Regions from separate parts of the Ideonella sp. genome, predicted to be linked through region 1. Evidence: predicted binding sites of a transcription regulator. Region 1 holds the regulator's gene; each other region holds the start of a gene.
The links. Region 1 encodes FliA, which starts transcription of late flagellar genes. Its sites were predicted from a motif close to CTAAAGTTTNNNNNNNNNNNGCCGNTA; they were not measured.

Region 1 (9,534 bases):
CCAGGTCGCTCTTGCGAATGTCGAGCACCGCCAGCCGCCTGGGCTGAGGGTTCTGCCCGGCCGCGCCTGCTGGTTGCCACTCCGCCACGCTCCATGTGGCGTCGGCGCCGGCGTCATGGTCGTCCGGGCCGAGCAGCAACAGCAGCGAATGGCTGGCGGCCGCCATGTCGCGGATGCCCACGCGCGTGCCCAGCGCCAGCCGGTGCAGGGCCGGCGCGGCGTCCGTGCCGTCGAACAATGCCTGTGCGTTGACTGAAAAGACCGGCGCCGTGCCGTCTTCCGATGGGCCGCGGAAGCCCGCGTAGAGTCGTCCGCCGGATACCGCCAGGCCTTCGATGTTGATGCCCGGCCGGTGCTGCAACTGTTCTGCGGAACCACCTTTGCCGTCACCCAGGCAGCCCTGCGCATGCAGCCGCAGGTAGGGGTCCTTCAGTATCAGGTCCCAAAGGCGCGTCGTCGTCACCCGGCTCTCGATACCCGCGAGTGCGCCGTTCGGCGCCGCCGCCTTGAACCGCACCAGGACGCGGCTGGCCGGGTTGGGTTTGCAGGACTCGCGCTTGACCGAATGCGACCCCAGCACATAGAACATGTCGCCCGAGAACGCGGCGCCCTCGGCGTCCATCTCGCCGTCCGCTCCGGTCAAGTCGATCGGCGGGCCGATCGGTTGCATCCGCTGGGGGCCCAGCCACGCAAACTGCGCTTGGGTGCCTTCGTCGAATACGACCAGGCAGTGCCTGTTCGCTCCACTCGGTGCGCAGGCGATGCCACTGGCGGATTGCCGGGTCTTCTTCTTGTCGAACGAGAAGGGCGGGTCTACTGGCAACGCCGGCCCGTCGGGCCTGACAACGGGCACCGGAGGCGGTAGAGCACTCGCGGCCGGGCTTCGAAGGGGCAGCCAGGCCAGTGCGCTGCAGGTGACGCAGGCAGCGATTCGATGGGTGCGGTCCAGCATGCTGCCTCCAGTCCAATACCGGGATTAGGCCAGATACAGTTCGCGTCTTCGGCGCGTGCAGAACAACGCGTCGTCCCTCAAGCTGTGGATGCTTGCACGAGCGCGCCGCGTCAGCATCCGCATCCGGTATCGGAGCGCCCATGGCCACCAGAAACAAGCAGTCCGGCCCGGATGCCACGCGGGTGACGATCCGGCTCGGCGGGGACAAGGAGCCGATCGAGTTTCATCCCGATCCGGCCACCTTCCAGACGGCCGCGATGCAGTGGTCGTACGTGGCGCGCACGCGCGAGCGTTGGCGCACCGACGGGCAGGACCCTGCGCAAGGTGAAGGCGGGCCGCTGCAGAGTTACCTGAGCGCCGACGACATTGACCGCATCGCGCGTGCCGAGATCGTGGAGGTCAGCCTGCCCGGATCGGTGATCGAGGAACGGGGCTGGGAGTACCGGGTCTTCCCGTGGGAATACGTGCTGTCGGCGATCACGCGCACGCGGCGCTCGCGTTCGCTCACGATCATCCGCCATCTGCGGGTCGAGGGGGCGAGCGCCGATGCGTCGGTCCGCTTGCAGCGCCCGGCCATCGTGGAGTCGGCGCCGCTTCGGCTGGCGCAGTTCTACGACGCGCGGCGCGAAGGCGACCTGATGCTGAAGGCGCTGGGCTTCGACCCCGCCAAGGTGAAAGAGCGCCTGCGCGACCCGACGCTGGATGATCTCGAGCGCTGGCTCGGCAGCACGCAGCCCAGCCTGCTGCACCTGGCCGGCGTCGACACACACCAGGCCATTGCGCTGCTCGGCCTCGAACGCAAGTACCCCTCGCGCGCGCGGCGCGATGGTTATGCGATGCGCAGCGCCGACCCCGACGAACCGATGGCCATCGCCGATGCCGACGCGCTGGCCCAGGCCATCTGCGCCACCAGCAAGCCCGACCTGGTGATGTGCAACTTCTACAACTCGGCCTCGCGCGTGGCCGCCCGCATGGTGGCGCACGGGGCCAAGATGGCGATCGGCTACCACGACGCCATCGACGACAGCATGGCGGCGCTGTTCTGCACCTCGCTGTACGGGCAACTGGCCGAAGGCCGCAGTGTGCTCGAGGCCTTCGGCCACTCGCTGGCCACGCTGCGGCAGCAAGACATTCTGCGCGGCGCGGGCGTGGTGCTGTGGTCGTCCGTCTCGCTGTTGCAGGCCAAGACGAGGGTCGCCAAGAGCCGTGTCCCGCGGCCCCGGAACGCCGACGAGGTGTCGGCGCGTGAACGCATCCAGGTGCGGGTCGAGCCGCTGCCGCTCATCAACTACTCGCTGCTGCACAACGGCCAGAGCCCGTTCAGCTCGCTGGTCATCGAGCGTGCGCGCGTGCAGGGGCCGATCCGCGACATCCAGGTCTCCATCGAGCTGCACGCCGGCGATGTCGCGTTTCCGTACAACGCGACCTTCGACCTGCCCGAGGAGCGCTCGGCGCTCGTGCTCACCGACCGCGTGGTGCTGCCCTTGACCAGCACGCTGATCCGCACCCAGAGCGAGCGCATCCAGAGCAGCCTGCGGGTGGCGGTGCACTGCGGCGGCGAGCTGGTGACCCAGGAGACGCACCGGGTCGGCCTGGCGCCGGTCGACGAGTGGCAGGACGGCGAACTTGCCGAGTGGCGCTGGCTGCCTTCGTTCGTGCTGCCCAGAGACCCTGCGGTGGCGCGCATCGTCGATTCGGCCCAGGCGATCCTGTGCGCACTGGCCGATGACACCGCGGCCGGCTTCGACGGCTACCAGAGCGTCGACGAGAACGGCGCCGACGACGATGCACGCTACGGCTGCGTCGACAAGCAGGTGCAGGCGCTGTGGTACGCGATCCTCAACCAGCACGGCCTCACCTACATCAACCCCCCGCCGTCCTACGGCCAGGGCACGCAGCGCCTGCGCACGCCGAGCCAGCTACTGGCCGAGCGGAGAGGCACCTGCATCGACCTGGCGCTGCTGCTCGCGGCCTGCCTCGAGTACGTGGGCATCTCGCCGGTGCTGTTCCTGCTGTCCGGCCATGCCTTCGCCGGCTACTGGCGCAGCGAGGCGTCGTACGAGAGCTTCCGCTCGGTGCCGCAGGGCCAGGTCGTGGCCGTCAAGGAGGGCTCGGACGACAGGGGCGCCGGCAGCACCTTGAACAACCCGAAGGGCGTGGTCGGCAAGGACCAGCAGCGCGAGGTCCAGCGCCACATCCACCTCGGCCACCTGGTGCCGCTGGAGGCGACCTGGTTGACCTCGCGCGGCAGCTTCCAGGCCGCTGCCGAGGAAGGGCGCCACAACGTGCGCTCGGCCGACTACCAGGCCATGATCGACCTGCGCTTGTCGCGGGACCTGGGCGTCACGCCCTTGCCGCTGCTGGGGGCCGCGCCATGATCCCGCCTGTCATCGATCCCGCGGCCGCGCTGTTCGACGCGGCCACCCGCAGCCTCGAAGACGACGGGCTCGAGGTCGGCAACAAGGCCGGCCCGGCGCTGCGTGTGGCCGAGGCGCGCCGCCGCCGCATGGCCGCCGCCCCCACGGCCGGCCGGGCGGCCTATCTCACGCTGGTGCGCGGCAGCGACGGGCTGCTGGACTTCCAGTGCGACGCGGGCCCCGCGATGCGCCCGCGGCAGCGGGCCTGGCGCCGCGGTGCGCCCGGCATCTTCGACGCCGTGCCGATCAACCACACGCTGTTCCGGCCGGTCGAAGGCTCCAAGGTCAGCGAGTTTCTGGAAAAACTCGACAACGGCTTCAACCCCCGCTACGGCCTGTTCGACCTGCACGGGCAACGGGTGAACCAGGTCGCGCCGGCGGGCAAGGTCTTGCTCATCGTGCACGGCACCTTCAGCAAGGGCGATGCGATCCTCGGCCAGCTGCGCGAGGCGAAGAATGCCGCCGGTCAGTCGGTCGGTCGCCAGCTGCTGCAGGCCGCCGGCACCGCCTACCAGCAGGTGCTGGTCTTCGAGCACCCCACGTTGCAGGTCGGGCCGTGGGTCAATGCGCTCGACCTGGCGCGCGCATTCGCGGGCTCGCGAGCCCAGGTCGACGTGGTCTGCCACAGCCGCGGGGGGCTGGTGACACGCTGGTGGCTCGAGGTGCTGCAACCGCAGATGCTCGCCAGCGCCCGGGTGGTCTTCGTTGCCTCGCCGCTGATGGGCACGGGGCTGGCGTCGCCCTACCGCCTGCGCACCGCGCTGAAGCTGCTGGCCAACTACAGCGCAGCCGTGGGCGGCGCGGCCGGCCTGGCCGGGTTGGCGTTGCCGATGTTCAAGGTGGTCGAAGGCCTGGCCACCTTGCTGGCTTCGGGCAGCGCGCTGCTGGGCAGCTCGCCGGTGGCCGACGCCGCCGTGGCGATGGTGCCGGGGCTGGCCTCGATGTCGCGCTACGGACCGGACGGCGTCGACTTCATCAAGGGCAATGTGGAGCTGGAGAAGTTGTCGTTCGGCTGGACCGCCCCGCCGCCGGGTTATTTCGCAGTGACCAGCAACTTCGAATCGGCGGCGGTCGGCTGGCGCTTCTGGGAGGCCTTTCGCCGCCCGGCGCAACGCCTGGCCGACGCGGGCACCGACCTGCTGTTCTCGGGCGCGAATGATTTTGTGGTCGACACCGAGTCGATGGCGCGGGTCGGTGTCGGTGCCGACATCGTCGATCCGCGAAACAGGTTCGACTTCGGCACCAACGACCGGGTCCACCACGTCAACTACTTTCTCCAGCCCGAGACCATCGACTTCATTCGCCAGTCGCTGGCGTTCTGAACGCGCGGGCGCTGCCCGCGAAAGCAGCAACGCCTCCCGAAGGAGGCGTTGCGAAGCGGGGCGAGCCGGCTGCGCCGGCTCAGTGCTCGATCAGTCGTCGTTCGACAGGTCCAGCGGGCTGGCGATGGCCTTCTTGTAGGCCGCGTACACGTCGATGCGGCCGTAGCCGATCATGTTGTTGGGCCAGGTGGTGGGCGAGGTGCCGCCGCAGGTCTGGTTGACCGGGTCGGTCACGCCGTCTTGCTGCGCCGTCTTGCGGAACAGCTTCTCGACCGCGGCCGGGTTGCCCTTCAGCGACGGCACGGCCGACATCAGCAGGGCGGCGGCGCCGGCCACGTGCGGCGTGGCCATGCTGGTGCCGCTCATCGTGGTGTAGGTGTTGGGCGGGTAGGCCGAGAAGATGTTGACACCCGGGGCGGAGACATCGGGCTTGACGCCCTTCACCTTGGCCACCGGGCCGCGGCTCGAGAAGCCGGCCAGCTTGTCGGCGCTGTCGGTTGCGCCGATCGTGAACGACAGCTGATAGATCGCCGGCGGGTCGGTGATCGTGCTGCAGTTCGGGCCGTCGTTGGCGGCGGCGGCCACGAACAGGATGCCGCCCTTGACCAGGTTGTTGACGGCGGCCTTGATCTCGGTGCCGACCGTGCAGCCTTCGCCGTCGGTGCAGCCCCACGAGTTGCTGATGATGTCCGGCGCCTTGTCCGGGTCGGGGTTCTTGTTCTGCAGGTCGGTGGGCGCCAGCATCCACTGCATGCACTCGATGTAGGTGGCCGGCGTGCCGTTACCGGCGTTCATGTTGCGGCAGCCGATCCACTTGGCGCCAGGGGCCACGCCGACCTGGTGGGTGGCGTTGTCGTCACCGGCGAAGGTGCCGGCGGTGTGGGTGCCGTGGCCATGGTCGTCACAGGGCTGCGGCGAGTTGGCCGGGCAGCTGCTGTTGGCGGTGTGGATGGCGTCGTGCCAGTTGTAGTTGTGGTCGGCGGTGCTGCCGTTCCAGCCGCGGTACTGCGACTTCAGCGCCGAGTGATCCCAGCGGTAGCCGGTGTCTTCGCCGGCGATGGTCACGCCTTCGCCCTTGACGCCTTCGGCCCAGACCTTGGGGGCGTTGATCTTGTCCACGCCCCAGGCGATCGACTCGACGCCCGTCGGCGATTCGGTGCGGCTGGCGTCACGCTGCGGCAGCTGCACCTTGATGGTCGGGTTGGGCTCGATGCGGCTGACTTCGTCGCGCGCGGCGAGCGCCGCCAGGTCGGCCGCCGAGAGCTTGGCGTAGACGACGTTCGCGATCCAGAACGCCTGGTATTCGATGCCGCGCGAATCCAGCCAGGCGCGCAGGCCACCTTGCTGCGCATCGGCGCGGTTGACCAGCGCATTGACCAGCGCGCGGCGCTTGGCCTTGTAGTCGGCCCCTTCTGGGAGCGACGCCACGGCCGGCGTCTTCTGGTCCTTGAGCACGATCAGTGCTTCGGCCCGCCCGTCGCGGCGCGCCGCTGCGGCGAGATCGCCATTGATCTGCCCGGCCCAGGCCGTGCCGCTGGCAATGGCCAGGGCCACGAGGGAAAGGCGGTGCCATCTGACGTTCGATTTGCTCATGACCTCGAATGCTCCTCAAAGTTGGGCGCTGGGATGGCGGCGCCCCTGCGCCGGTGCAAGCGAGCGATTCTGCGCTTGGCACGGGCCCTGAAAGCACCCCGCTGAACCATGTTGAACATCGTGCCCCCCACGTCCAAGGGGGCGCCTGCCGAGCCAGGCCGCCATCAAGCGCATCCCGGGGGCGGGCGCGGCCCAGAAACGCCAACGCCTCCCGAAGGAGGCGTTGCACCACACGTTCCGACTCAGCTGCGGCGGGTCACCACTCGCGCAGCTTGACCCGCAAGCGCGCGATCGACTGGCTGTGCAGCTGGCACACGCGCGACTCGGTCACGCCCAGCACGGCGGCGATTTCCTTCAGGTTCATGTCGTGCTCGTAGTACATGCTCATCACGTACTGCTCGCGCTCGGGCAGCTTCTTGATCGCTTCGACCAGGGCTTCGCGCATGCGGTGGTCTTGCAGCTGCGCCAGCGGGTTGCCGTCTTCGTTGGCCACGTGGCGGTCGAGGAACTCGTCGCCGCCTTCGTCGCCGGACATGTCTTCCAGGTAGACCAGCTGGGTGCCGCGCACCTTGGTCAGCGTGTCCTGGTATTCGGTCAGCGTGACGCCCATTTCCTTGGCGATCTCGCTTTCGGCCGGGGCGCGGCCGTATTGCTGCTCGAGCTTGTGCACGGCGGCCTCGATCTCGCGCTGCTGGCGGCGGTTGCCGCGGCTCATCCAGTCGCTGCCGCGCAGCTCGTCGAGCATCGCGCCGCGGATGCGCTGGGTGGCGAAGGTTTCGAACTGCACGCCCTGGTCGGTGTCGAAGCGGCCCATCGCGTCGTGCAGGCCGATCATGCCGACCTGGATCAGGTCGTCGATCTCCACGTTGGCCGGCAGCTTGGCGATCATCTGGTGCGCCAGGCGGCGCACCAGCGGGCTGTACTGCTTGAGCATCGCGTTGGCGTCGATGCCGGGCATCGCTTTGGCGTCGAGTCGGCCGGTGGCGGTGTACATGGGCGGTCTCCGAGAGGGGGCGTGTTCGGGTCAGTAGGCGTGCACGTCGTGGCCCGCGCTGAGCGGGGCCAAGCCAAAGCCGGTGTCGGGCGCTTCGGGGTCGAGCAGTTGGTTCGCGGCCAGGCGGGCCAGGGCCGGCGTGGCAGGGGCGGTCAGCGGGTCGCGCTTGTCGAGCCACACGGCTTCGCGCACCACGGTGCCCAGGAAGCTGTCGGCCGTCTCGGCCAGGCGCTCGGCGATGCGTTGCGCGGCCTTGGGCGCGCCGGCCATGCCGGTCAGCAGGTCGAAGGTCATCAGCCCGCTGCGCTGCGACAGCAGCTTCATCGAGGTGTAGGCGTCGGTCAGGCTGGCCGGGTCGAGCGTGGTGGTCAGCACGGTGCGCACCTCGCGCCGGCCGAGCAGGCGGACCAGGTCGCGGGCGTTGGCGTGCAGCAGCAGCACGTCGGCCTGCGGCGCCGCGGTTTCGACGGCGTTGAGCCAGGCTTCGCACGAGCCGCGGCTGTTGACGTGGCGCAGTGGCAGGCCGCGGGCGGCCAGGTAGGACATGTTCGGCCCGAGCGATTCGATCGCCGCGGCGAGGTCGATCTCGGCCATCGCGTTGGCGCGCGGGGCGCAGTCGGCCGCGTCGACCACCAGCGCGTGGGCGCCGAGCTCGGTGAAGGCGCCGGCCAGCCGCTCGAGCAAGATCGGCGTGCAGTCGACATGGGCGTTGAAGGCGATCGGCACCAGCCGCTGGCGGCGGCCAGACGCGAACAGCCGGCGCAGGCCCTCGGCCTGGTCGACCGGGCCGGAGCCTTCGTCTTCGGTGGGGTAGGGCAGCGGGCGCATGGCGGTGTCGTCCGTGGCGTTCACAGGTGCAGCGAGGCGCCGCCGGCCGCGCGGCCGCCGCGGGTGGCGGTGGCGAACACCAGCTGCACGTCGTCGGCTTCGAGCTTCCAGGTCGAGCTGGTCGGGGCGCGCAGGGCGCGCTGCACCAGCGCGTTGGGCGACAGGCGGTGCCAGTCTTCGGGCACGCGCTGGCCGTTGGCCACGCCCAGCACCTTGAGCTTGTGGCGGATGATCGCGTCCAGCGCCGGGGCCAGCTTGACGGCCTCGTCGATCTTGCTCAGCACCACGCCTTTGCACTGGGCGGCGCGCCAGTTGGTGATGACCTCGTCGATCGTCTCGCCCTGGGCCGACGCGTCGACCACCAGCAGGCGCTGGATCGAGCGGTGGCTCAGCATGTCCAGCAGCTCGCGGGTGCGGCTGTCGCGCTGGGCCATGCCGGCGGTGTCGATCAGGACCATCTTCTTGCCCGACAGCAGTTCCAGCAGGTCTTCGAGCGAGGCGCGGTCGTGGGCGGTGTGCACCGGCACGCCGAGGATGCGGCCGTAGGCGCGCAGTTGTTCGTGGGCGCCAACGCGGTAGGCGTCGAGCGTGATCAGGCCCAGGTTGGCGGCGCCGTATTGCGTGGCGAAGGCGGCGGCCAGCTTGGCGGTGCTGGTGGTCTTGCCGACACCGGTGGAGCCGATCAGCGCGAACACGCCGCCTTGCTCTTCGAGCGCAGGCTCGGTGTCGCCGGCGTGCAGGTTGCGCTCCAGCACGCTGGCGGCCCAGACGGCTTCGTCAGCGGCGTTGGCGGGCAGTGCGTCGACCAGCTTGCGGATCAGGCCGGGCGAGAAGCCGGCGTCGAGCAGCTTCTGCGCCAGCAGGGCCTGGCGCGGCTGGCGCTGCAGCTTCTCCATGAAGGCCAGGGCGCCGAAGCGCTCTTCGATCAGGCCCTTCATCGAGCGCAGCTCGTTCATCATGTCTTGCTGGTCGCGGCGGGCCGGGGCCTCTTCGAGCGACGGGGCGGCCGCCACGGTCGACAACGAAGGCATCGCGAAATCGCGCGGCTCGGGGCGGGTGTCGCGCACGTCGTCGTGGCGCGGCTCTTGCGCACGCGGCAGCGGGCGGCGGGCCGGGGCTTCGGGCGCGGCGGCGCGGGCCGGGGCACGCGGGGCGGGTTGGGCCGGCACGTGGTGGTCGGCGTAGGTGCCGGCGCTGCCGATGTCGTCTTGCCCCAGCGCGGCCTGGCGGCGCTTGAGCATGCGCTCACGCACATAGTCCTGGAACGACAGCGTGCTCATCGCCATCTGCTCCACGTCTTCCTGCACCTCGGGGGCGGCGGCGCGGCGGCCGGTGGCGGCGGCCGGTTGGGCGTTCTGGCGCTCGACGCGGGCGGCCAGGCTCTCGCTGCGCGGGGCGGGGCGGGCATTGCCGCGCGGGGCGCTGACC
Region 2 (9,534 bases), on a different contig from region 1:
TCGGTCAGCCTCGAAGACACGATGATCGCGATGCAGAAGTCGCAGATCGGGTTTCAGGCGGCCTTGACGGTTCGCAACCGCTTCGTCCAGGCCTACACCGATGTCATGAACATGCAGGTATAGGGTTGACTTGGCTCGGCCTGAGCAAGATCAGGCCGGCGCGCGCCCTGCTCCGCTCATGTCCCCCACCGCCAGTCTTCGACTGCCGGCTCCTCCTCTACTTCGCTTCGCAGGACACCCACCGTCCTGATCGGGCACCGTCACGGCTGTTCGCGGCGCGCACGGCCTCCAGCAGTGGCGGCTGAGGGCGTCGGGTGACCGGCGCAGCGAAGTAAAGGAGGAGGCGCGGGCGCAGCCCGGGCCGGGGGACATGAGCGGAGCCGGTCACCCGACGCCCTCGGCTCACGCCGACCGAGAAATCAGTCCAGCGACAGCATCCGCCGGCGCTTTTGCGTCTGGTCGATGTAGCGCTGCAGCATGCGGGTGGCCTCGGGATCGAGGTGCAGCAGTTCGCAGCCCAGGCGCACGCCGCGGGCATGCGGTTGGATCGAGGTGACGTGGTGCACCACCAGGGTGCCGCGCAGCAGGGTGCCGGCGTCCAGCTCGATCGCGCAGTCGTTGATGTTCACGCCGGGCTCGAACATCGGCATGTCCGACGGCATCAGCAGCGCGCAGCCGCCGACGCTGACGTCCAGCACGCGCAGCTCGAGCACCATGTCGGGGATCGCCGGGTGGCGAAAGCGCGCGGTCGGCGCGCTGCGTTCCAGCGTGCGCACGCGGTAGGCGTTGCGGCGCTGGAAGCGAAACAATTCACGCGGCATCGCCGCTTGCAGCACGCAGTGCTGGCGGCCATGCACCAGCATGCGGTCGGCCACGTCGAACTGCAGCTTGATCTGGTCCAGGTACCCGACCGCCACCGCTTCTTCGGCCTCGACCAGGTGCTGCACCGCCGGCGCCATCAGGTCGGCCGTGAAAGCGATCTTGCCCTGGGCGGGGTCGATGGTCCACAGCGTGGTCGAGTAGACCGACCCGTCGGAGCCGTTCAGGTTGATCGTCACGTTGCGGTCCATCAGCGACTTCAGCAACGACTTCACCTCCACCGGATCGCCGACGCGAAACGAGTCGATCGTCCCGGGTTGCCCCAGGGCGTCGAGCGTGGCGGGTTGGGTGTCGATCGTCATGTCAATTACTCATCTCGCTGCGCAGCAAACCCAACCAAGGGGTTTGCGCGGATCCGGCTCTGCCGGTCCGCTGCAAAAGCCCCCATGGGGGGCAGCGACCGGAGGGAGCGTGGGGGCTCAATGAAGGGTTTTCGTCTTGCCGTGCATCAGCTTGTCCAGGTCCTCGAGCCAGGGCTCGGCCAGGTGGCGGATCTCGGCGTCGTTCAGCAGGATTTTCTGCATGATGCGCGACTTCAGCTTCGATTCTTCAGCCTGCAGGCTCTTTTCCTTCGCCGCGTGCTTCAGCTGTGAAATCAGCACGGCGCAGGCGCCTTCCAACTTGACGACCTCGTCCCAGTTGCCGGTGCGCGCGGCCTCCAGCATGTCGGCGCTGGCGCGTTCGATGGCTTCGTAGTAGTTCAGCAAAGTGTGGCTCATGGCGGCGACTCTCGGCGATGACAGCGTGGTTGGAATTCAGTTGGACGGGGAACTGACCTGGCCGCCGATCTCGCGCCAGGCTTGGCGCAACGGCTCCATCAGGCCGACACATTCGTCCAGCATCGCCTCGTCGTTGCGCAGGTTGGCCAGCGTCAGGCGTTGGGTCAGGTAGTCGTACAGCGCCTTCAGGTCGCGGGCGAGCGGGCCGCCGTCGTCCACGTTCAGGCTGGCCTTCAGGCCTTCTTCGACGATCCGGGCGGCACGGCCGATGGCCTTGCCCTTCTTTTCGATCTCGCCGTTGCGCATGGCGCCGCGGGCCTGGGCGATCGACTCCATGTAGCCGTCGAACAGCAGGCTGATCAGCTTGTGCGGCGAAGCATCTTCGACGCTGGTCTCGGCACCGACCTGGCGGTAGGCATTGCTCATGCCGCCGGAGCGGCCAAAGGGCGAGGCGAGTTGCGGGCTGTACATGGTGTGTGCGGTGGTGAATCTGTGTCCGTCCCTTTGCTTATCGGCCCCAATTTCACCCAGCTTGAGGCCGACCAAGCCATTGAACTGGGCGGGGTTTTCCGCCACTCATCGGCTCAAGAAATGCGGGCTTCCTTGCTTGACAAACACCATGAAAAAAGCGCCCCGCGGGGCGCTTGCTTCCGGCCTGGGCCCGGCGCGGGTCACCCCAGCGCGGCCAGTTGCTGCGTGACATAGGACGACAACGCGTTCAGCTTGGCCATCGAGGTGTCCAGCGCTTCGTACTGGGCGCGAAAGCGCGCCTCGGTGCGGGTCAGCCGGTCTTCCATCTGGTCCTGCCGGTCGTCGTTGCGCTTGATGTGCGCTTCGAGGCTGGTCTGCAGCGTCTCCAGGCTGCCGTCTTCGCCGAGCACCGCGTTGCCGAGGTCCTTGAACCGGTCCATGAAGCCCGAGTTGCCGGTGCCGGAGCCGTCGGTGGCCAGCAGCTTGCGCAGCTCCTCGGGGTTGGCCAGCGCGTCGTCCAGCTTCGAGGTGGTCGTGGTCAGCGACCCGTCCTGTTTCATCGTGATGCCGATCTCGGACAGGCGGCTCCAGGTGCTGGACGCCGTGCTGCCTTGGTTGATCACGCCGCGCAGCTGCGACTGCAGGCCGATGGTCGTGCGGTCGCCTTGCAGCGGGCCGCCAGTCTTGGTCGACGCGTTGTACTTCGTCTGGTCTTTGATGTAGGCGGCCAGCTCGTTGAAGGCCGAGACGAATTCGCCGATCGCCGTCTTCACCGCCTCGTTGTCGCTCGCCACCACCACCTCGACCGGGGTCGCGGTGACCTTGGTCAGCGTCAGCGTCAGGTTGTCGGACACGCCGCTGAGCGTGTTGGTCTTGGACTCGATGTCGACGCCGTTGACCTTGGCCTTGGCGTTGCCGGCCGACTGGTTGAGCGACATCGGGGTGCCCACCACCCCCGCGTCGTAACCCAGCACCGACAGGCCCGTCGTGTCATCGTTGTCGTCGACGTTTTCGGTGGCGGTGATCTTGAAGCCGTTTTCGGCGCCGGTGGCATCAGAGCGGATCGACAGGCGTGCGCCGTTCGCGTCGTTGATGATCGTCGCGGTCACGCCGGCGTCGGCGTTGTTGATCTTGTCGCGGATGGACGCCAGGCTGGTGTCGTCGGAGCCGATCGTGACCGTCACCGGCGAGCCGTTGCCGGCAAAGCTGCCGCCTGTCCAGGTGCCGAGTTCGATCTGCAGCGTGCCGTCGCCGAGCTGGCTGGACGAGCTGGGCAGCGCGGCGGCGGTCGTGATCGTCTGGCTCGACGCCAGTTGCGACACGGTGACCGAGTAGCGGCCGGGCGCGGCGCCGGTGGTCGTGCTGCCGCTGACGATCGTGCCGTCGCTCGAAGTGACCGCCGTCTGCCCCCACAGGCTGATCGAGCCGATCGCGCCGGCCTTGTCGCGCATCGCGGCGACCAGGCTCTGCATCTTGCCGACCGACGACAGCTGGGTCTTGATGCTGGTGGTCTCGGCCGTCAACAGCTCGACCGGCTTGCGCTCGACGCTCATCAGCGCCGAGATGATGCTTTCCGACTGCAGGCCGCTGCCGACCCCGAGAGAGCTGATGGTGGGCATGGTGGTTCCCTTGGATTCCTGTCGTGGTCATCGGCCGCTGGCGCGGGAACTTAAGACCTTGTTCGGGGCCCGGAAATGAAAACGCGCCGCCCAGGGGTCCCGGCGGCGCGCGTCAGAAGCCGAAGCCGGCCCGGTATCAGCCCTGCAGCAGGCGCATCACCTGTTGCGGCAGCTGGTTGGCCTGCGCCACCATCGCGGTGCCGGCCTGCTGCAATATCTGCGCTCGACTCATCGCCGCGGTTTCAGCCGCGAAGTCCGCGTCCATGATCCGGCTTCGGGCAGCGGCCTGGTTCTCGACCGACTGCTGCAGGTTCGAGATGATCGCGTCGAAGCGGCTCTGGGTCGCGCCGAAGGTGGCCCGGGTGTTGTTGACGTTGTCGATTGCCAGGTCGATGTTGTCGATCACCGTGGCGATCGCACCGATGGTGGCGGTGGCGTCGATCACCGTCGTCGTCGCGGTGATCGCGGCGATGTCGGTGGCGGTGGTCAGGTTCTCGGTCGTGATGTTGATCACGTCGTCGGTCGAGGTGTTGGCGCCGATCTGGAAGGTCAGCGTCGTCGCGTCCACACCGAGGATGTGCTGGCCGTTGAAGGTCGTGCCCCCGAGGACGCGGCCGATTTCCGACTGCAGCTCGCCGAACTCCTTGTTCAGCGAGTCCTTGTCCGAGCTCGAGTTGGTGGCGTTGCGGGCCTGGATCGCCAGTTCACGCATGCGTTGCAGCGCGTCGCCGACCTTGCTCAAGGCGCCTTCAGCGGTCTGCGCGAGCGAAATGCCGTCGTTGGCATTGCGGATCGCGACGTTCATGCCGCGCACTTGCGCGTTCATGCGTTCGGCGATCGCCAGGCCGGCGGCGTCGTCCTTGGCCGAGTTGACACGCATGCCCGAAGACAAGCGTTGCATCGCAGTCGACAGCGCGGTCTGCGAAGCATTCAGGTTGCGTTGCGCGTTGAGCGACGCAATGTTGGTGTTGATGGTCTGTGGCATGTGAGCACCTCGTTACGAATCGACCGCGCCCGGCGAAAAAGCCGGCTATCCAGAAGAAGCGGCGAACAACCGCCCCTTCCACAAAGCCCGGACCCTTCACCGTCGAACAAGAGCCGCTGGTTGGCGACTCCGGTCTCGGCAGTGCTTGTCGGACCACGCCCCGATTTGCATTGGGACGATGGAACGAATTCTGAAGAGGCTTGTGTGGCAGCAATGCCGGGAAATGAAGCCGGGAAAGCGGCCATTTCGAAGCCACCAAAAGGCGATGCCCCCGTCGGCGGGTGGCCGGCGGGGGCATCGGGTGGGGGACTGTCAGGCGGCGGCTGCCGCCACGACTTTTGCCGCGATCAGCGCAGCAGGCTCAGGACCTGCTGGGGCAGCTGGTTGGCCTGCGCGACCATCGCGCTGCCGGCCTGCTGCAAGATCTGCGCTCGGCTCATGTTCGCGGTTTCAGAGGCGAAGTCCGCGTCCATGATCCGGCTTCGGGCGGCGCTTTGCGCCTCCACCGCCTGCTGCAGGTTCGAGATGATCGCGTCGAAGCGGCCTTGCGTGGCACCGAAGGTGGCGCGCTGGTCGTTGATCGTGTCGATCGCGGTGTCGATGTTGTCGATCACCGTGGCGATGTCACCCGAGGTGGCGGTGGCGTCGATCACGGCGGCCGTGCCCGTCACCGCGGTGATGTCGGTGTTGGCCGTCATGTCCTCGGTCGTCAGCTGCACGGTGTCGTCGGCGGTCGTGTTGGCGCCGATCTGGAACGTCATCGTCGTGGCGTCCGAGCCCAGCACCTTCTTGCCGTTGAAGCTGGTGCCGCCCAGCACGCGGGTGATTTCCGACTGCAGCTCGTGGAATTCCTTGTTCAGCGAATCCTTGTCCGAGCTCGAGTTGGTGGCGTTGCGCGATTGCACCGCCAGTTCACGCATGCGCTGCAGCGCGTCGCCGACCTTGCTCAAGGCGCCTTCAGCGGTCTGCGCCAGCGAGATGCCGTCGTTGGCGTTGCGGATCGCCACGTTCATACCACGCACCTGGGCGTTCATGCGTTCGGCGATCGCCAGGCCGGCGGCGTCGTCCTTGGCCGAGTTGATGCGCAGGCCCGACGACAGACGCTGCATCGAGGTCGACAGCGAAGACTGCGACATCGACAGGTTGCGCTGGGCGTTGAGCGAAGCGACGTTGGTGTTGATGGTTTGAGCCATGTTGAAACTCCTACAAGGGTTGCCAAAAATTTCCGGTTAAGCACCGGCGTCTCTGCACGCAAATGCCGGGGCTCCTCCGGTCGGGCAACCCCACTTGCTGGGTGCTGCCTGGCCCTTGGTCATCTCACCGGACCCAGGGTCTGCTTGATTGCTCGCCCTGTGATTTGGGTATCGGAAACGTCTTGGGAAACCTTGAGAGTTTTTTGGGCCCTTGCGCCGAAGCCCCCCGTTTTCAGGAGGGCTTCGGTCGCGGCGCCGGGGTCTCCGGCGCGGCAGGCTCAGGGCCTGGGGCCTTAGCGCAGCAGGCTCAGGACCTGCTGGGGCTGCTGGTTGGCCTGGGCCACCATCGCGCTGCCCGCCTGCTGCAGGATCTGCGCTCGACTCATGTTCGCCGTTTCCTGCGCGAAGTCCGCGTCCATGATCCGGCTTCGAGCGGCGCTCTGCGATTCCACCGACTGCTGCAGGTTCGAGATGATCGCGTCGAAGCGGCCCTGGGCGGCACCGAAGGTGGCGCGCTGGTCGTTGATCGTGTCGATCGCGGTGTCGATGTTGTCGATCACGGTGGCGATGTCACCCGAGGTGGCAGACGAATCGATCACCGCCGTCGAGCCCGTCACCGCGGTGATGTCGCTGTTGGCGGTCATGTCCTCGGACGTGATGTCCACGATGTCGTCGGCGGTCGTGTTGGCGCCGATCTGGAACGTCATCGTCGTCGCGTCCGAGCCCAGCATCTTCTTGCCGTTGAAGCTGGTGCCACCCAGCACGCGGGTGATTTCCGACTGCAGCTGGCCGAATTCCTTGTTCAGCGAATCCTTGTCCGAGCTCGAGTTGGTGGCGTTGCGCGATTGCACCGCCAGTTCACGCATGCGCTGCAGCGCGTCGCCGACCTTGCTCAAGGCGCCTTCAGCGGTCTGCGCCAGCGAGATGCCGTCGTTGGCGTTGCGGATCGCCACGTTCATACCACGCACCTGGGCGTTCATGCGTTCGGCGATCGCCAGGCCGGCGGCGTCGTCCTTGGCCGAGTTGATGCGCAGGCCCGACGACAGACGTTGCATCGACTGGGACAGCGAAGCTTGCGAAGCCGACAGGTTGCGTTGAGCCGTCAACGAGCCGACGTTTGTGTTGATGACAGAAGACATGTGAGTTACTCCTTCACGGGGGTTCCGAAAACTGACCCTCTCGGGTCTCTGGTTGCGCCCCCGTTTGAAAGTGGTTGGGGCCGTGAATTGCTTTTCGGAGGGTTGATCGAAAGACTTGAGAGTTTTTTTGAGCGCTTTTCGATCGATCGACTGGGCCGGGGGGTGCGCAAGAACTGCGGGGCGCCGGCGGCAGCCCATGGCGGCTGCCCAGTCCTTTCTTATCGGCAGGTGCGCGGCGTGGCACAGGCTTAAAGTCGGCCCGATGAGCACTCCGTCGCCTTCACCCATGGCCACCGCGCCGCCACACGCCTGGCGCGTGGCGGTGGTGATGATCGTGCGCAACGAGGCGGCGCGCATCGCGCGTGCGCTGTCCAGCGTGCTGCCGCATGTCGACGAAGCGCTGGTGCTGGACACCGGCTCGACCGACGACACCGCGGCGCGCGCGCAGGCGGCCGGTGCACGGGTGGCGCACTTTCAATGGGTCGACGATTTCTCCGCGGCGCGCAACGCCGCGCTCGATGCCGCGGGCGCCGACTGGCACGTGGTGCTCGACGCGGACGAATGGCTGGCCGAGGGGGCCGCGGCGTTGGCGGCGCTGCGCCACACTGCGCCGGCCTTCGTCGGCGCGGTGCGCGTCGACAGCCTGGACGACAGCGGCGCCGCCTCGCAGCAGGCCAGCAGCTGGATCAGCCGCATTCTGCCCGGCCCGGTGCGCTACGCCGGCCGGGTGCACGAGCAGCCCCAGCACCAGTGGCCGGTGCGGCGGCTCGATATCGCGCTGGGCCACGACGGCTATCTGAAAGACGCGTTGGCGGCCAAGGCCGGCCGCAACCGCCAGCTGCTGGAGCGCGAGGTGGCCGAGCACCCGGCCGACCCGTATGCCTGGTACCAGCTCGGCAAGGACCACGACGTGTACGCGCGCTACCCCCAGGCGCTGGACTGCTTCGAGCGCGCCGAAGCCCTGCTGCCCAGCGGCGGCCCGGCGCCGGGCTGGCTGCACGACCTGACGGTGCGCCGCCTGCATGCCCTGAAATGCACCGGCCGGCATGCCGACGCGCTGGTGCGGGCCGAGGCCGGGCTGGCGCAGTGGAGCGAGTCGCCCGATTTCTTCTTCGCGCTGGGCGACGTGCTGCTGGACTGGGCGGCCGACGAGCCGGCCCGGGCCGAGGCGTTGCTGCCGATGATCGAAAGCGCCTGGCAGCGCTGCCTGGCGATCGGCGAGCGGCCCGACCTGGAGGGCGCGGTGGCCGGCCGCGGCAGCCACCTGGCGGCCCACAACCTGGCGCTGCTCTACGACAGCCTGGGCCGCGCGGAGGACGCCGCCGAATGCCGGCGCCTGGCCGGCAAGCCCGAATAAGGCCGCCGCACCCCGTCTTTTCGTTGCCTGCCGCCGCGCCCGCCTCTCTAAAGTGGGCAGGATGAAGAATTCACGCCAGCGCGCCGAAGCGCACCGCCAGGCCGGTCTGAAGGCCATGCAGGCCAAGCGCTGGCCGGCGGCGATCGCCGAGTTCGAGCGCGGCGCCGCGCTGTCGCCCCGCGACGCGTTGCTGCGCCTGAACCTGGCCCGCGCGCACATGCAATGCGGCGCGCTCGACAGCGCGATCGCCGAGGGCCGCGAAACGCTGCAGCTCGACCCGGCCAGCCCGGTAGCCTGCCGCCTGGTCGGTGAATGCCTGCTGCAGCAGAACCGCGCGCAGGAAGCTGCCGCGGTGTTCGACCAGTTCCCTGCCGACGCCCCGCGCGACCACGACTGGTTCAACGCCTACGGCAACGCGCTGTTCCAGGCCCAACGGCTGCAAGACGCGGTCGGCATCTTCTTCCAGGCGCTGGCCCTCAAGATCGACGCCCCGCTGGTGCACTACCGGCTGGGCCTGTGCTTCAAGGACCTGGGCATGACGCGCGAGTCGACCGAGTGCTTCCGCACCGCCGTGTCGCTCGATGCGGGCGCCGTGCGCGCGCTGGCGCTGTCGCTGCTGGTGCACGAAAGCCGGCAGACCTGCGACTGGAGCCAGGTCGAAGAAGACACCGCCCAACTGTTGAAGGCGCTCGACCAGGGCGACGACCAGACCGGCCAGAAACTCTCGCCCTTCGCCCTGCTGGCGGTGGACGCCACACCCGAGCAGCAGCGCCGCATCGGCGCGCTGCGCCTGCGTGGCCTGACCCCCGGCCTGAAGCCGATGCCACCGGCCGGCCCGCGCCGGCCCGGCCGCATCCGCGTGGGCTACCTGTCGTGCGACTTTCACCAGCACGCCACCTCGGTGCTGATGGCCGAGCTGCTGGAGCGGCGCAACACCGAGCGTTTCGAGGTCACGCTGTATTCGCACAGCCCCGACGATGGCAGCGAGATCGGCAAGCGCGTGCGCGCCGCCTGCGACCATTTCGTCGACGTCACCCACTGCTCGAATGCCGAGGTCGCACGCCGCATGCGCGCCGACGACATCGACATCGCGATCGACCTGAAGGGCCACACCCGCGGCAGCCGCTTCGAGCTGCTGGCCTACAAGCCGGCGCGCGTGCAGGCGGCCTTTC
Region 3 (9,534 bases), on a different contig from region 1:
CCACCTCTTCTACCTGTACCACCCGGATTCCAAAGACTGGGGCCCGATGCATTGGGGCCACGCCACGAGCCGCGACCTGGTGCATTGGGAGCAACAGCCGATCGCGCTCGAACCCGATGCGCAGCGGTACGCGTACTCGGGCTCGGTGGTGGTCGATGCGGCGAACACGGCCGGCTTCGGTGCCGGTGCGCTGGTGGCGCTGTACACGCGCCATGACGCCGCCGCCGAGGCGGACGGCCGGCGCGACTACGAATCACAGCACCTGGCCTACAGCCAGGACGGTGGGCGCAGCTGGGCCGCGTTCGACGACGACCCGGTGATCGCCAACCCGGGTTCGGCGAAAGATTTTCGTGACCCGAAGCTGTTCTGGCACGGGTCGACCAAGCGCTGGGTCGCGGTGATCGCGGCGGGCGACCACGTCGAGTTCTGGGGCTCGCCCGACCTGAAACGCTGGGCCTGGCTGAGCGATTTCGGGCGCCATGTCGGCGGCCATGGCGGGGCCTGGGAGTGCCCCGACTTCTTCCCGCTGCCGGTCGAGAACGGTGCGGCCGGCGAGCAGCGCTGGGTGCTGCTGTGCAGCGTCGGGTCGGGCGCGCCGAACGGCGGCTCGGGCACGCAGTACTTCGTCGGCGACTTCGATGGCGAGCACTTCACCCTCGACCCCGCCTTCGAGCCCGAGGTGCCGCTCGGCCGTGCCGTCTGGCTGGACCAGGGGCGCGACCACTACGCCGGCGCCACCTGGTCGAACGCGCCGGACGGCCAGCGCATCCTGATCTCGTGGATGAACAACTGGGACTACGCGTCGCAGGTGCCTGCGTCGAGCTGGCGCGGCGCGATGACCTTGCCGGTGACTCTGGCGCTGCGGCGGCAGGGCTGGGTCTGGCGGCTCGCGACCCGGCCGTTGCCGGCGCTCGGATCGCTGCGGGCCCAGACGGCGAACCTGCCGCCGATGGCGCTGCGCGGGGCACCGTTCGACCTCAGCCAGGTGACCACCATCGACCCGCGCGCGTTGGAGCTCGAACTCGTCATCGATCCCGGCACGGTGGGGCGCTGCGGGGTCGAGCTCTCGAACGCACATGGTGAGCGCTACCGCATCGGCTACGACGCGACCCAGCAGCTGTACTTCAGCGACCGCACCCAGGCCGGGGACAGCCGCTTCTCGAAGAGCTTCGCCGTCGCGGTCCACACGGCGTCACGCCCGGTGCCTCGCGGCCCGGTGCGCCTGCGCCTGTACTTCGACGCCTCGTCGGCCGAGCTGTTCGCCGACGACGGCGCGCTGCAGATGACCGACCAGTTCTTCCCGACCGAAGACTTCACCACCGCCACGCTGTTCGGCGAAGGCCCCGGCGCACGCCTGCTCAGCGGCCGGGCGCACCGGCTGGCGCGCATCTGGCCTTGACGTTCGCGGGCCACCCATGAACAACGCGCCCCGAGGGGCGCGTTGTGCTGGATGTTCCCGTTGACCTGGGGGGCTTCAGAACCCGAGGCTGGCGAGCAGGTCGTCGACTTCGCCCTGGTCGGCCACCACGTCGGTGCGGCCTTCGGGGTTGACGACCGGGCCTTGCAGCACGCTCGGGTCGACCTTCTCGCGCTGGTCCGGCGGCACCACCTGCACCAGCAGCTTGACCAGGCTGTCTTCGAGGTCGTTGGCCAGCGTCACGACCTTGGCCACCACCTGGCCGGTCAGGTCATGGAAGTCCTGCGCCATCATGATGTCGGTCAGGTGGCTGTCGATGCGGGCGGTTCGCGCTTCGACGTCGTGCACGAAGTTCATCACCGCGCCGCTGGCGACGGTACGCACCGGGTCGGCGACGATGGCCTTGGCCAGCGCATGGGTCGCTTCGCTGATCTCGGCGTGCTCGGCCTTGGCCTGGTCGACCGAATTCAGCACCTTCTCGGCGGCGGCGGCCGTCTTCGTCGCGATGTACGAGAGCCGGCTGCGGGCGTCGGGCAGGCCGTCGGTCGCGACTTGCAGCTTGGGCATCACGCCCAGCTGTTGCATCGTGTCGTGCAGCAGGCGCGTGATGCTGCCCAGTTGCTGAAACACCTCGGGCGAGACCATCAAGGGGTCGGCCGCCGACAGCTTGGAAATGTCTTCCATCTTCATGGTGGTATCCCTCGGGCTCAGGCCGTGGCGGCCAGTTTTTGCATGATCTTCTGGACTTTTTCTTCCAGCGTGGCTTTGGTGAAGGGCTTGACGATGTAGCCCGCCGCACCGCTTTGCGCCGCCAGCACGATGTCTTCCTTGCGTGCTTCGGCCGTCACCATCAGCACCGGCAGGTGCTTGAGCGAGTCGTCGGCCTTGATCGCCTTCAGCAGGTCGAAGCCGTTCATGTTGGGCATGTTGATGTCGCTGACCACGAAGTCGAACTTCGAGGCCTTGAGCATGCCGAGCGCCACCTGGCCGTCTTCGGCTTCTTCGCAGTTGTTGCAGCCCATCTCCTTGAGCAGGCCGCGCACGATGCGGCGCATGGTGGAGAAATCGTCAACGACAAGGAATTTCAGGTCACTCTGGTTCATGGCGGTCCTTCAGCGGGTCAGCAAGGTTTGAAGCGTTATCGGTCAGCGGGCGGGGACACTTGAGGCCGTTTCTTCTTCGGCGCTCGGGGATTCGGTGGACGTGCGGAAAACACGGTCTTCCGCATCGCGGTTCATCACGATGATGCTGATGCGGCGGTTGCTCGGGCTCGTGGGGTCGTTGCGGTCGAACGGCTGGCTGAAGGCCAGGCCCTGCACCCGCAGCACCCGGTTCTCGGCCAGCCCGCCGGCCATCAGCTCGCGCCGCGAGGCGTTAGCTCGGTCGGCCGACAGCTCCCAGTTGCTGTAGCCGCGCTCGCCGCTCGAGAACGGTGTCGCATCGGTGTGACCCTCGAGTGTCAGCAGGTTCGGCACCTCGGTGAGGATGGCGCCGATCGCCTGCAGCAGCTCTCGCATGTAGGGTTGTACGGCGGCGCTGCCCGAGGCGAACATCGGCCGGTTCTGCTCGTCGACGATCTGGATGCGCAGGCCGTCGCGGGTCATGTCCAGCCGCAGCTGCGACGACAAGGCTTTGAGCCGCTCGCTGGCCTGGATCTTTTCCTCGATCGTGTGCTTGACCTCCTGCAGCTTCGCGAGCTCGGCGCGTTTCTGCTCGGCCTTCAGCGCGGCCAGGTTGATCGTCTTCTTCGGTGCGTCGACGTCGCCGCGCTTGATCTGGCCGCCGGATCGCGTCAGGTCTTCGCCGCCGCCCTTGATCACGTGCGAGGCGTCGCCCGAGCCGGCGCCGCCCGACAGCGCCACCTTCATCGGCGACGAGAAGTAGTCGGCAATGCCCTTCTTGTCGCCCTCGGTGGTCGAGCCCAGCAGCCACATCAGCAGGAAGAACGCCATCATCGCCGTCACGAAGTCGGCGTAGGCGATCTTCCAGGCCCCGCCGTGGGTGGCATGGCCACCCTTGCGGACCTTCTTGACGATGATCGGTTGGAGTTTCTTTGCGTCACCCGCCATCACTGACCCCCCAAGACGCTTGGTACGGCGTCGCCCCCCGAGGGGGCGCGTTCGCCTTGGGGCGGCCCTGCGGCGAACAGGGTCGGGCTAGGAGTGGTTTTCACTTCTTCCCCTTGACGTGGCTCTCGAGCTCGAGGAAGGTCGGGCGCTCGGTCGAATAGAGCACCTTGCGGCCGAACTCGATCGCGACCTGCGGTGCGTAGCCCTGCATCGACGCCAGCAAGGTGGTCTTGATGCACTGCAACTCCTTGCCGTCCTCGTCGATCTTCTGCTCCAGCAGGCCGGCCAGCGGCTCGGCGAAGGCGTAGGCCAGCAAGATGCCGAGGAAGGTGCCGACCAGGGCCGAGCCGATCATCGCGCCCAGCACCGCCGGGGGTTGGCCGACCGAGCCCATCGTGTTGACCACGCCCAGCACCGCGGCAACGATGCCGAAGGCGGGCAGGGCGCCGGCCACCCGCTGCAGCGCGGCGGCGGCGGCGTGCGCCTCGGCATGGTGGGTCTCGACCTCGCTGTCCATCAGCGACTCGATCTCGTGGGCGTTCAGGTTGCCCGAGACCATCATGCGCAGGTAGTCGGTGATGAACTCGGTCACGTGGTGGTCGTGGCCGACGGTCGGGAATTTCTGGAACAGCGGCGAGTTCTGCGGGTCCTCGACGTCCTTCTCGATGGACATCAGGCCTTCCTTGCGCGCCTTCTGCAAGATCTCGTACAGCAGCGCCAGCAGCTCCATCGCGCGGGCCTTCGAGTACTTCGAGCCCTTGAAGCAGGACGCCAGGCCCCGGGCCGTGGCCTTGAGCACCTTGGGCTGGTTGTTGGCGACGAACGCGCCGAACGCGCCACCGAAGATCGTGATCAGCTCGAACGGCAGGGCGTGGAGCACGACGCCGATGTTGCCCCCGTGCGCAATGAACACGCCGAAGATGCAACCGATGGCGACCAGCCAGCCGACGATGACAAACATGGTGAGGGGGTTCCGGGTTCTCGTTTGTGCGCTTCGAGCAGCGAACGAGCGCGGCCCTTGGCGGTGATATCGGTAACCCCTCGGCGCAGCTTGAGCGGGCGAAAGCCTCGAATTGGCGGCTTATTGCCCCGGCCTTTGCTGCAATGCAGAAAGAAAAAAGGCGGACTCACGAAGAGCCCGCCTGAAAGCACAGGGGTTGTGCTAGGAGGAGACAAGCATGAACAAAAACAAAACTGACGCCTTGTGAAATCGGCCGCCGACCGCCGAATTCAAGGGGTGACGCAATTGGTTACATGGGGTTCGGCAGTAGTTGGCAGATCCCGGTGGACTGCACGCCGCGTCAGGCGTCGTCGTCCGCGGTGGTGGCCAGCTGGCGGTTGCTGGTGGCGCTGGGCAATTGCAGCGCGCCGGCCTGGCGGCCCTTGCCGGCACGGGCGGGCGGGTTGCACAGGCCGCAGACGAAGTGCTTGGCGATCTCGTGCGGGTGGCTCACATAGTGGCCGCCGCACTTGTTGCACTTGGTCATCGTCAGCATGCCGTTGTCGACGAACTTGACCAGGCGCCAGGCGCGGGTCACCGACAGCATCGGCTCCAGCCCCTGGGCGGCCGTCTGCTCGAGGTAGAGCTGGTAGGCCTTGATGACGGTGTCGATCTCCTCGAGCTCCGACGTCTTGTTCAGGTACTCGTGGATGTTCAGGAACAGGCTGGCGTGGATGTTCGGCTGCCAGGTCATGAACCAGTCGGTCGAGAACGGCAGCTGGCCCTTCGAAGGCGACTTGCCCGAGACTTCCTTGTACAGGCGCAGCAGGCGCTCGTAGGACAGGTCGGTCTCCGACTCCAGCACCTGCAGGCGGGCGCCCAGGTTGATCAGCGTGACGGCACGCTCGATCTGGCGGGCTTCGGTCAGGATGCTTTTGTTGCGGGCCATGGTGTCCTCCAAGACTCAACGAGTGATCTATGACAGATTTGCCGAGCCGGCGCCGGGCCGCTCCCAAGGCGGCTCGGCAACCCCTCGGGGGTGGGCTGGCGTACTCGCCAGACCGGGGCCGACATTTCTTCAGGCTGCTTCTTGATGGCGTCCGGCCATCAGGATCGAGGCGTGCAGGCGGCTGACGCTGTCGTTCGCGGCGGCCTTGCCGTGGCTGGTGAGCAGGCCCCAGACCAGGTCGTCGTCCATGCGGAAGCGGCACAGCAGCGTGTTGCCGGTGGCGATCTTCATCATCTGCGCCGGCGTCAGCGTGGCGATCAGGTTGGCGGTCTCTTCCGAGACGCCCAGGCGGAACAGCGCTTGTTCGCGGTCGGCGCGGATCAGGCTCTGGGCCAGCATCAGGTACGACAGGTTGGCTTCGCGGATCTCGGCGAGGATCTGGTTGGTGTCCATCATTCGTTCCTTTGCTCGTCTACCGTTTTGAAGAAGAGACTTTGTGTCTCGGCTTGGGATGAACTGTAAGGACCGAAACAGAACGGAAACATCAGCTCACTTCCGCCGCTGAAGTCCGCGTTTTTCCGTCAGCCCTGTCAGGCAAATTCCTACAAACCGACCGCGTCAGGTCGTTCAAAAGGAGATTGGCGGGGTGCCGGGCTGCTTTTCTGGCAAAGGCCACGCCCGGGCCTTGCCTACAGTGGCACGAAGCTGCCGACACTGCGTCTGCTGTTGTCCCGCCCAAAGCTGGCCCCTCGCGTTCGCCGCCCGTTTTTCGCCGCCCATTCGCCGTCCTGTCGGCAGCGGAGCCCGCGCGACCAGCCGGCCGCCGGGCCCGCTGCCGTCTTCCCGACGGCGCTTTCGTACACAGTGTGCGCCCGTTCGGTTCGGGTGTGGTCGAAATTCACGCTCTGGTCAGGGTGAACGCCTAGGGCAGGCCCGCGCTGCGGCCCCAGGCTGTTTGCGCTGCCCGCCGGGCCGAACAGAACGGGCTTGGCGCCGCATATCCGGGCTTCACCGCCGGGTGTCGCTGCCTACAGTGTTGGCGCAATGGCCGCTGGATCGGCCCAAGAAGCCCACCCATGATCGACGTCTCCCCGCACACCTCGACCTACGACCCCGCCAGCCTGCCGCCCGCCGGCCTGGGCGCCGACGTGGGCCCTGACTGGGACGAGCGCCTTGGCGCGGTCGAAGCCCTGGGCGGCCAGCTGAGCCAGGCTTTCGAGCAACTGGTCGAGGCTGTCGTCGGCCTGCAGGAGCAGGCCCAGCAACAGGCCGCGCCGGTGCCCCAGCTGGCCGGTGGTGCCGAAGCCGCGCTGGCCGCGATCGGCGCGCTGAACAGCCGCCTGGTCGACCTGGAGCAGCAGTTCGCGCTGGAGCGCAGCTGCCGCGACCTCGAGCGCGTCTCGCGCATGCACCCGAAAGAGCGCTCGGTCGTCTTCGTGGCCACCACCTACCTGGGCTGCAACGTCAAGTACGCCTGGCTGGCTTTCCGCGAGCGGGCCAAGGCCGAGGGCATCACCGCCTGGCTGCTGCCGCAAAACGCCGAGCAGGAGCGCATGGCCAAGAGCCTGGGCGAGCCGTGTTTCCCGACCCGCCATGCCGACTGGTCGGCCGAGCACCTGCGCGCTGCCTTGTCGGCCGCGGTGGTCGTCACCTGTGATCACTTCCTGAACCCGAACCCCTACGCCCCGGCCCTGCTGGCCGGCGCGCGCCATGTGCAGCTGTGGCACGGCATCTCGATCAAGGAGATCGGCCTGCGCAACCTGACGCCGATGCGCAACATGACACCGCGCTTCGCCAAGGTGCTGGCCACCACCGGCCCGTACACCCGGCTGGTCGGCACCGCCGCGTCGGCCGAGAACGAATGGCGGCGCTGGTTCAGCTTCGAGCGTTATGCGCCGATCGGCTACCCGCGCAACGACGTGCTGCTGCGCGAGCCGACCGAGGCCGACCTGCTGAACGTGGACACCGAGATGCTGGACGCGGCCCGCACCGCGCGCGCCGCCGGCAAGCGGGTGGTGCTGTATGCGCCGACCTTTCGCGACGTGAAGCGCGGCACCTGGGTCGTCGACGCCGGGCTGGAGCGCCTGGCCAAGCAGCTCGACGAGCGCGGCGACCTGCTGATCGTCAACTTGCACCCGGTCGAGCAGCCGATGATCCCGCAGCTGAAAGAGGCGGTGCCGACGGCACGCTTCGTCGCCCCGCGCACCGACATCTACCCGCTGCTGCCGCACACCACCGAGCTGGTCACCGACTATTCGTCGGTGATGTTCGACTACCTGCTGCTGGACCGGCCGATCATCCTGTTCCGCCCCGACCACGCCGAGTACATCGCGCGTTCGCGCACGCTGTACGACGACAAGCTCGACGTCAAGCCCGGCCCGCTGGTGGCCAGCGTCAACGAGCTGCTGCTGGCGCTGCGCAACCGGGCCGCCGAGTCGGGCGCCCACGCCCGGCACCGCCAGGCGCTGCGCGACCGCCTGCACGACCACCACGACGGCCAGTCCGGCGAGCGCCTGTCGGCGCTGCTGCTGGAAGAGCTGGGCCTGGCGCTCGACGCCGAGTGAGCCACCCCGCCGGACATCAGGAGACCGACCGATGAAGCTTCGCAACGACCTGGCCGCACTGCTGCCCCGGCTGCGCGACGACGACCTCTACAAGTTCTGCGTCTTCTACGAGAAGTACGCACCGCACCTGGCCGACATCGCCAGCGGCGTGTACGACCGGCTGAGCGCGGCCGACCAGTCGCGCTTCGTGCTGTGGTTCTTGAAGCGCTGGGCCAAGATCGACCTGGTCAACCCGATCGAGCGCCACCTGTACGACACGACGATCGAGCGCCTGCGCACCGAGCCGCGGCCGGTGGAAGAGCTCAATGGCGTGCCCTACCGCCTGCGCGACATGACATCGCAGGGCTACGACTTCAAGATGCTGGGCTACGACTGGTGGCTGGGCGCGCACGACATCCGCTACGGCCAGTACGAGCAGGGCGATATCCAGCTCGCGCCTGGCGACGTGATCATCGATGCCGGCGCCTTCATCGGCGACACCGGCGTGTACTTTCATCACAAGCTCGGCGGCCGCTGCCAGGTCCACAGCTTCGAGCTGCTGGACGAGAACCTGGCGCTGCTGGTGCATAACTTCGAGCGCAACGGCGTGCGCGACGGCCAGGTCGTCATCAACAAGCTGGCGCTGGCCGACCGCACCGGCGACGAGATCGTGATCGCCGACGGTGCTACCCAGGGCTCGACCTCGATCTTCGGCAAGGCGGGCCAGGGCACCAAGGTGCAGACGATCACGCTCGACGACTACGTGATGGGGCTCGGCCTGGAGAAGGTCGACTTCATCAAGATGGACATCGAAGGCGCCGAGCTGCAGGCCCTGGCCGGCGCGCGCCAGACCATCCAGCATTTCAAGCCCAAGCTCGCGATCTGCCTGTACCACAAGTGGAACGACGCGTTCACGATCCCGCAGGCCATCCACGCCACCGGCGTCGACTACAGCTTCACCTTCAAGTGGGTGCAGCTGAAAGACGGCTGGGAGGCGATCTTGCTGGCGATCCCGACCGAGCGGGCCACCCACCCGGTGCGCCCACCGGCGGCGCCCGACACCTCGGCCACCGACCCGATGGCCGATGCGCTGGGCACCTTCTGCCGCGCCTATGCCAGGAAGTTCGGCCAGGTCGAAGCCCTGCGTCGCGACAAGCGCGAGGCCGAGCGGGCCGTGGTCGGCGAGCCGCAGGCGGCCTGAACTTGAGCCGGTGGAGCGGGGTGATGAGGCCGTTTCTCCAGCCATCGCGCTGGCGTGCGCTGCGTAGAGTGAACACCATGGCGCCCACCCTGTCGGCGCCGACCTGACACGGGAGCGCCACGATGAGCCTGATCGCCAATCCCTACGCCCACGGCGCCGCTGCGGCGGCCACCGGCCTGCCCGAGCTCGCACCGGCAGACCGTGGCACGACCATCGCGCTGACCTACGGCACCTACGACCTGTTCCACATCGGCCACGTGCGGCTGTTCGAGCGCATCAAGCAGCGCTACGACCGGCTGATCGTTGCGGTGTCGACCGACGAGTTCAACGCGATCAAGGGCAAGAAGGCGGTCGTGCCGTATGCCGACCGCGTCGCGATGGTGCGCGCCTGCCGCTATGTCGACGAAGTGATCCC

Region 2: ACE3SG_RS01465 (flagellin domain-containing protein) is a predicted target of FliA. The motif match lies at 6,036-6,062, and genes of this name have one in related genera.
Region 3: motA (flagellar motor stator protein MotA) is a predicted target of FliA. The motif match lies at 4,695-4,721, and genes of this name have one in related genera.

The regions. Positions count from the first base shown of each region.
Region 1 is NZ_JAYSDQ010000011.1:126,673-136,206, forward strand. Features, by position in the region: gene ACE3SG_RS15950 (DUF3616 domain-containing protein) at 1-952, opposite strand, end outside; gene ACE3SG_RS15955 (hypothetical protein) at 1,093-3,330, shown strand; gene ACE3SG_RS15960 (esterase/lipase family protein) at 3,327-4,691, shown strand; gene ACE3SG_RS15965 (S8 family serine peptidase) at 4,782-6,284, opposite strand; gene ACE3SG_RS15970 (RNA polymerase sigma factor FliA) at 6,541-7,278, opposite strand; gene ACE3SG_RS15975 (flagellar biosynthesis protein) at 7,309-8,106, opposite strand; gene flhF (flagellar biosynthesis protein FlhF) at 8,127-9,534, opposite strand, start outside.
Region 2 is NZ_JAYSDQ010000001.1:348,103-357,636, reverse strand. Features, by position in the region: gene fliE (flagellar hook-basal body complex protein FliE) at 1-123, shown strand, start outside; gene ACE3SG_RS01490 (flagellar brake protein) at 420-1,181, opposite strand; gene ACE3SG_RS01485 (flagellar protein FliT) at 1,299-1,598, opposite strand; gene fliS (flagellar export chaperone FliS) at 1,635-2,069, opposite strand; gene fliD (flagellar filament capping protein FliD) at 2,270-3,688, opposite strand; gene ACE3SG_RS01470 (flagellin domain-containing protein) at 3,825-4,673, opposite strand; gene ACE3SG_RS01465 (flagellin domain-containing protein) at 5,021-5,866, opposite strand; gene ACE3SG_RS01460 (flagellin) at 6,160-7,005, opposite strand; gene ACE3SG_RS01455 (glycosyltransferase) at 7,292-8,362, shown strand; gene ACE3SG_RS01450 (tetratricopeptide repeat protein) at 8,424-9,534, shown strand, end outside.
Region 3 is NZ_JAYSDQ010000001.1:329,776-339,309, forward strand. Features, by position in the region: gene ACE3SG_RS01365 (glycoside hydrolase family 32 protein) at 1-1,399, shown strand, start outside; gene ACE3SG_RS01370 (protein phosphatase CheZ) at 1,475-2,107, opposite strand; gene cheY (chemotaxis response regulator CheY) at 2,125-2,520, opposite strand; gene motB (flagellar motor protein MotB) at 2,563-3,486, opposite strand; gene motA (flagellar motor stator protein MotA) at 3,587-4,447, opposite strand; gene flhC (flagellar transcriptional regulator FlhC) at 4,788-5,375, opposite strand; gene flhD (flagellar transcriptional regulator FlhD) at 5,505-5,828, opposite strand; gene ACE3SG_RS01400 (CDP-glycerol glycerophosphotransferase family protein) at 6,452-7,939, shown strand; gene ACE3SG_RS01405 (FkbM family methyltransferase) at 7,971-9,119, shown strand; gene ACE3SG_RS01410 (adenylyltransferase/cytidyltransferase family protein) at 9,242-9,534, shown strand, end outside.